2 linked regions of the Kitasatospora sp. NBC_00315 genome follow. The protein of the gene in region 2 interacts with the protein of the main gene of each other region in a pairwise test. Links are inferred from orthologs where the notes say so. Each region holds a gene or a part of one and is shown on either strand. Other genes may lie near its edges.

The links.
Region 1: the proteins of lpdA (region 2) and pcrA interact in binary tests that used the Escherichia coli proteins (3 or more experiments, as listed by UniProt). The link is inferred for Kitasatospora sp. NBC_00315 from one-to-one orthologs.

The regions. Positions count from the first base shown.
Region 1 is NZ_CP108025.1:5,017,046-5,020,556, forward strand. The notes cover bases 1-3,203. They hold pcrA (DNA helicase PcrA), read left to right. Parts: upstream 1-321; coding sequence 322-3,003; downstream 3,004-3,203. Other genes in these bases: OG823_RS20825 (LuxR C-terminal-related transcriptional regulator), read left to right, coding at 1-150; OG823_RS20835 (M23 family metallopeptidase), read right to left, coding at 3,129-3,203. Also shown: more of OG823_RS20835, read right to left, coding at 3,204-3,511. UniProt on the Escherichia coli protein: A helicase with DNA-dependent ATPase activity. Unwinds DNA duplexes with 3'-5' polarity. Translocates on single-stranded DNA with 3'-5' polarity. Initiates unwinding more efficiently from a nicked substrate than double-stranded DNA.
Region 2 is NZ_CP108025.1:6,043,377-6,046,649, forward strand. What follows is about bases 91-3,055. They hold lpdA (dihydrolipoyl dehydrogenase), read right to left. Parts: upstream 2,285-3,055; coding sequence 896-2,284; downstream 91-895. Other genes in these bases: sucB (2-oxoglutarate dehydrogenase, E2 component, dihydrolipoamide succinyltransferase), read right to left, coding at 91-834; OG823_RS25175 (leucyl aminopeptidase), read right to left, coding at 2,711-3,055. Also shown: more of sucB, read right to left, coding at 1-90; more of OG823_RS25175, read right to left, coding at 3,056-3,273. UniProt on the Escherichia coli protein: Lipoamide dehydrogenase is a component of the glycine cleavage system as well as of the alpha-ketoacid dehydrogenase complexes.

The sequences.
Region 1 (3,511 bases), 1.0 Mb from region 2 along the record:
GCACGCGGCTACGCGTACAAGGAGATCGCCAAGCAGCTCTTCATCTCGGTGAAGACGGTGGAGAGCCACGTCTCGGCGGTGCTGCGCAAGCTCCAGCTGAGCAACCGTCACGAACTGACCCGCTGGGCGACGGCCCGCCGGCTGGTCTGACGCCGCCGGGGGCGCCGGCGTACCGGGGCGGTGGTGCACCGGTGCTCCCCGGGCGGGGTGCGCGGAGCGGCCGGCCGCCGCCGTCCTCGGGCCGGCCCGAGGACGGCCGCAACGGCGGCGGCGGCCGGTCCGGCGGGTGGTGTCGGTGCCGGGTCATAGACTCGGAGTGCCATGAGTAGCCTCTTTGACGACCTCCCGCTCCCCGGCTTCGAACTGCCCGCCGCCCGCAAGCCCGCCGCCGGCCCGAAGCGCCCCGCCGCCGCCACCGCGCCCGTCGACGGGCCCCACGACGTGCCGTACGACGTGCCGTACGACCGGGCACCCCACGACGAGGAGCCCCCGCCCCACGAGGAGGACGCCTCGTACGCCGCCTACGAGGAGGACATCCCGGCGGACCTCTTCCGGACCGACCACGCGGCGCAGGCCGAGCGGGACGCCTGGCACCGCAACGGCGCCGCCCGGACGGTGGTCGACCCGGTGCAGCTGCTGGAGGGCATGAACGACCCGCAGCGCGAGGCCGTCCTGCACGCCGGTTCACCGCTGCTGATCGTGGCCGGCGCCGGATCCGGCAAGACCCGGGTACTGACCCACCGGATCGCGTACCTGCTCGGCGCGCGGCACGTGCAGCCCGGCGAGATCCTGGCGATCACCTTCACCAACAAGGCCGCCGGCGAGATGCGCGAGCGCGTCGAGCAGCTGGTCGGCCCGCGGGCCCGGGCGATGTGGGTCTCCACCTTCCACAGCGCGTGCGTGCGGATCCTGCGCCGGGAGAGCAAGCTGCTCGGCTTCACGTCCAGCTTCTCGATCTACGACTCGGCGGACTCCCAGCGGCTGATGGCCCTGGTCTGCCGGGATCTGGACCTCGACCCGAAGCAGTACCCGCCGAAGTCCTTCACCTCGAAGATCAGCAACCTCAAGAACGAGCTGATCGACGAGGAGACGTACGCCGACCAGGCGGCCAACCCGATGGAGAAGAAGCTGGCCGAGGCGTACGCGCTCTACCAGCGGCGCCTGCGCGAGGCCAACGCGCTGGACTTCGACGACATCATCATGACGACGGTCAACCTGCTGCAGGCCTTCCCGGCCGTCGCCGAGCACTACCGCCGCCGGTTCCGGCACATCCTGGTGGACGAGTACCAGGACACCAACCACGCCCAGTACATGCTGGTCCGCGAGCTGAGCGGCGGCACCGCGACGGCCGCGCCCCGGCGCACCGTGGACGGGGACCTGGTGAACCCGGCCGCGGCCGGGCTCGCCGAGGTGCCGCCCGCCGAGCTGTGCGTGGTCGGTGACGCGGACCAGTCGATCTACGCCTTCCGCGGCGCCACGATCCGCAACATCCTCCAGTTCGAGGAGGACTACCCGAACGCCACCACCATCCTGCTGGAGCAGAACTACCGCTCCACCCAGACCATCCTGAGCGCCGCCAACGCGGTCATCGAGCGGAACACCAGCCGCCGCGAGAAGAAGCTCTGGACGGCCGGCGAGGACGGCGAGAAGGTCGTCGGCTACGTCGCGGACGACGAGCACGGCGAGGCCCAGTTCATCGCCGACGAGATCGACCGGCTCACCGACGCGGGCGACGCCCGCCCCGGGGACGTGGCGATCTTCTACCGGACGAACGCCCAGTCCCGCGTGTTCGAGGAGGTGTTCATCCGGGTCGGCCTGCCCTACAAGGTCGTCGGCGGTGTGCGCTTCTACGAGCGCAAGGAGGTCCGGGACGTCCTCGCCTACCTGCGGGTGCTCTCCAACCCCGAGGACACCGTGCCGCTGCGCCGGATCCTCAACGTCCCCAAGCGGGGCATCGGCGACCGTGCCGAGGCGATGATCGACGCGCTCGCCTCCCGCGAGCGGATCAGCTTCGCGCAGGCGCTGGTCCGGGTCGACGAGGCGTACGGGCTGGCCGCGCGCTCCGCCAACGCGGTGAAGAAGTTCAACACCCTGTTGGCCGGGCTGCGCCAGGTGGTCGAGTCGGGCGCCGGCCCGGCCGCCGTGCTGGAGGCGGTGCTGGAGGAGACCGGCTACCTCGCCGAGCTGCAGTCCTCCACGGATCCGCAGGACGAGACCCGGGTGGAGAACCTCCAGGAGCTCGCCTCGGTGGCCCTGGAGTACGAGCAGGACCCGGGCGAGCGGCCGGAGGCGGAGGAGGGGGACGCCACCCCGCCGCTCGGCTCGCTGGCCGACTTCCTGGAGCGGGTCGCGCTGGTCGCCGACTCCGACCAGATCCCGGAGGACGACGACGGCGCGGGCGTCATCACGATGATGACCCTGCACACCGCCAAGGGCCTGGAGTTCCCGGTGGTCTTCCTGACCGGCATGGAGGACGGGATCTTCCCGCACATGCGGGCGCTCAACCAGGTCAAGGAGCTGGAGGAGGAGCGCCGGCTCGCCTACGTCGGCCTCACCCGGGCCCGGCAGCGGCTCTACCTGACCAGGTCGGTGCTGCGCAGCGCCTGGGGCCAGCCCTCGTACAACCCGGCCTCGCGGTTCCTGGAGGAGATCCCGGAGCCGCTGGTGGACTGGAAGCGCAAGGGCGCGGCCTCCGCGCCGCCCCCGCGCAGCTCGTACAGCGGCTCGGGCTTCAGCCCGAGCAGCGGCGGCTCGCGCGGCTCCTCGCGCGGCGGCGCCACGGCCGCCCCGCCCAAGGCGGGCTGGGGCCAGTCGGCGCGCCGGGTGGTCGAGCGCGAGGTGGTGGGGCTGGCGGTCGGCGACCGGGTGACCCACGACTCCTTCGGGCTCGGCACGGTGGTGGCGACCAGCGGCGTCGGCGACAAGGCGCAGGCCACGGTGGACTTCGGCGCGGCCGGGCGCAAGCAGCTGCTGCTGCGCTACGCGCCGGTGGAGAAGCTCTGACCCTCGGGGCGGGCGGCCCGCGTCGGCGTCGGCCGGGGCCTCGGCCGACGCCTCGGTAGGGGCCTCGGCCGGGGGTTCGGCGGGGCTCCGAGCGGTGGGGCCGGTTCGGGGGTTCGGCGGGGGTCTCAGCGCGGGTCGAGGCCCTGGCCGAGCAGCCAGGGCAGCGGGTCGACCGGGGCGCCGCCGCCCGGGCGGACCTCGAAGTGCAGGTGCGGGCCGGTGCTGTTGCCGCTGCTGCCGGAGTAGGCGATCACGTCCCCCGCCTTCACCTGGCCCTTGCGGACCCGGTAGGTGCGCAGATGGCAGTACCAGGTCTCGATGCCGTCCGGCGAGGTCACGATCGCCATGTAGCCGTACGCCGAGTTCCACTGCGTGCGGACGGTGCCGTCGGTGGCGGCCATCACGGGGGTGCCGCCCTGGACGGGGAAGTCGATCCCGGTGTGCCGGGCCGTCCAGTGGGTGCCGGCCTCGCCGAAGGTGGCGCTCAGGCCGTGCTCGGCGACCGGCA
Region 2 (3,273 bases):
GGCGACCGGCGCGGGAGCGGCCACGGGGGCCGGAGCGGCGGCCGGAGCCGGAGCGGCGACCGGGGCCGGAGCGGCGACCGGGGCGGGAGCCGCGGCGACGGGTGCCGGAGCAGCCGGGGCCGGGGCGGCGACGGGGGCGGGGGCGGGGGCGGCGACCGGGGCGGGAGCGGCGGCCGGGGCCGGGGCGGCGGCAACCGCACCGGGGGCGCCGATCAGCGCGAGCTGGGCGCCGACCTCGGCGACCTCGTCCTCGCCGACCAGGATCTTCACCAGCACGCCGGCGACCGGCGAGGGGATCTCGGTGTCGACCTTGTCGGTCGAGACCTCGAGCAGCGGCTCGTCGACCTCGACGGTGTCACCCTCGGCCTTGAGCCAGCGGGTGACGGTGCCCTCGGAAACGCTCTCGCCCAGGGCGGGGAGGAGCACCGGGGTGGCGTCGGCGGCGGGCGCGGCGGCGGCCGGCGCGGCCGGGGCCTCGGTGACGGGGGCCGGAGCGGCGACCGGGGCGGGAGCCTCGGCGACCGGGGCCGGAGCGGCCGGAGCCGCCTCGGCGGCCGGGGCCGCCTCGGCGGCCGGGGCCGCGGCGGGGGCGCCCGAGCCGTCGTCGATGACGGCGAGCTCGGTGCCGACCTCGACCGTCTCGTCCTCGGCGACCTTGATCGAGGCCAGGATGCCGGAGACCGGCGAGGGGATCTCGGTGTCGACCTTGTCGGTCGAGACCTCGAGCAGCGGCTCGTCGACCTCGACCCGCTCACCCTCGGCCTTCAGCCAACGGGTGACAGTGCCCTCGGAAACGCTCTCGCCCAGCGCGGGCAGTGTTACTGAGACCGCCATGGTTTCAGCGACTCCTATCAAGTCTTGCGTACGGGATGGGGGAAGGAGATGGGGAGCGCGATCAGTCGTGCGCGTGCAGCGGCTTGCCGGCCAGCGCCAGGTGCGCCTCGCCAAGGGCCTCGGACTGCGTCGGGTGCGCGTGGATCAGCTGCGCGACCTCGGAGGGCAGGGCCTCCCAGTTGTAGATCAGCTGAGCTTCGCCGACCTGCTCACCCATGCGGGCACCGACCATGTGGACACCCACCACGGCGCCGTCCTTGACCTGGACGAGCTTGATCTCGCCGGCGGTCTTCAGGATCTTGCTCTTGCCGTTGCCGGCCAGGTTGTACTTGAGCGTGACGACCTTGTCCTTGCCGTACAGCTCGACGGCCTTGGCCTCGGAGATGCCGACCGAGGCGACCTCGGGGTTGGAGTAGGTCACGCGGGGCACGCCGTCGTAGTCGATCGGCACGGCCTTGAGGCCGGCCAGGCGCTCGGCGACGAGGATGCCCTCGGCGAAGCCGACGTGGGCCAGCTGCAGGGTCGGGACGAGGTCGCCGACCGCCGAGATGGTGGGCACGTTGGTGCGCATGTACTCGTCGACGAGGACGTAGCCGCGGTCGAGCGCGACGCCGTTCTCCTCGTAGCCGAGGCCGGCCGAGACCGGGCCGCGGCCGATGGCGACGAGCAGCAGGTCGGCGTCGATCTGCTTGCCGTTCTCGGTCGAGACGCGCACGCCGTCGGCGGTGTACTCGACGCCGGAGAAGCGGGCCTTGAGCTCGAACTTGATGCCGCGCTTGCGGAACGCGCGCTCCAGCAGCTTGGAGGAGTTCTCGTCCTCCAGCGGCACCAGGTGCGGCAGCGCCTCGACGATGGTGACGTCGACGCCGAAGGACTTCCAGACGGACGCGAACTCGACACCGATGACGCCGCCGCCGAGGATCACGGCGGACTTCGGGATGCGGTCGAGCTTGAGCGCGTGGTCCGAGGAGATCACGCGGTCGCCGTCGATGTTCAGGCCCGGGAGCGACTTCGGCACGGAGCCGGTCGCCAGGAGGATGTGGCGGCCCTCGACGCGCTGGCCGTTGACGTCCACGGAAGTCTGCGAGGAGAGCTTGCCCTCGCCGGTGATGTAGTGGACCTTGCGGGAGGCCACCAGGCCCTGCAGGCCCTTGTACAGACCGGAGACGACGTCGTCCTTGTACTTGTGGACGCCCTTGATGTCGATGCCCTGGAAGGTCGCGAGGACGCCGAACTCGGCCGCCTCGCGGGTCTCGTCCGCGACCTCGGCGGCGTGCAGGAGAGCCTTGGTCGGGATGCAACCACGGTGCAGGCAGGTACCGCCCAGCTCGCCCTTCTCGATCAGGGCCACGCTCAGGCCGAGCTGAGCGGCGCGGAGCGCCGCGGCGTAACCGCCGCTTCCGCCTCCGAGAATGACAACGTCGAAAACGGTGCTGGCGTCGTTCGCCACGTCACGTCCTCCATGCAAAGGGGTGCGGATCGCCGGGCCGGTCGCGGTCCGGTGGGTCGGGATGCCCTTGTAAGGCGCCCAGTCATGCCGGAAATACATCTTCGCACTTGTTCGCGGCGGCTGATGTCCCGGCCCGCCTCGGGGGGTGGAGCACGGCCGGTCGCGCAGCTGTGAGAGTCCTGTACGTCAGGGTATCTCCGCAGCTCACAGCGGTGTCCGCGCGGTGGTGAGCGGGGCCGGGCAGGGGGGCGGAGCGGGGGAGTTCCGCCCTGTGGAACAAAGTTTCGCCCGCAGCGAACACGGGTGCGGGCGGTGATCCGGCTTATTACCGTCAGGTAATAGGAAATGGGAATGAAAAGGGCCCGGCGCCTGTTGAGGCGCCGGGCCCGATCGGCTCACGGGAGCCGGTGGAGACGGTGGAACGGGTCAGCCCTTGGCACCCGCGGCCCGCTGCTCGGCGAATCGCACGAGCGTGCGGACGGCGCTGGCGGTGCCGCCCTTGGGGGTGTAGCCGTAGGGCGCGCCCTCGTGGAAGGCCGGTCCGGCGATGTCGAGGTGGGCCCAGTCGGTGCCCTCGGCGACGAACTCCTTCAGGAAGAGGCCGGCCACCAGGCCGCCGCCCATCCGCTCGCCCATGTTCGCCAGGTCGGCGATGGTCGACTCGGTCATGCCCTTGCGCAGGTCCGCCGGCAGCGGCATCGGCCAGGACAGCTCGCCGGCCGCCTGCGCGGTGGCGTGCAGGCTCTCGCGCAGTTCGTCGCTGTTGGACATCACACCGAAGGTGCGGGTGCCCAGGGCCAGCACCATCGCGCCGGTCAGCGTCGCCACGTCGACGATGACGTCCGGGTTCTCCTCGCCGGCCCGGACGATGGCGTCGGCGAGCACCAGGCGGCCCTCGGCGTCGGTGTTCAGCACCTCGACGGTCTTGCCGCCGTACATCCGCAGCACGTCGCCGGGGCGGGTGGCCGAGCCCGACGGCATGTTCTCGG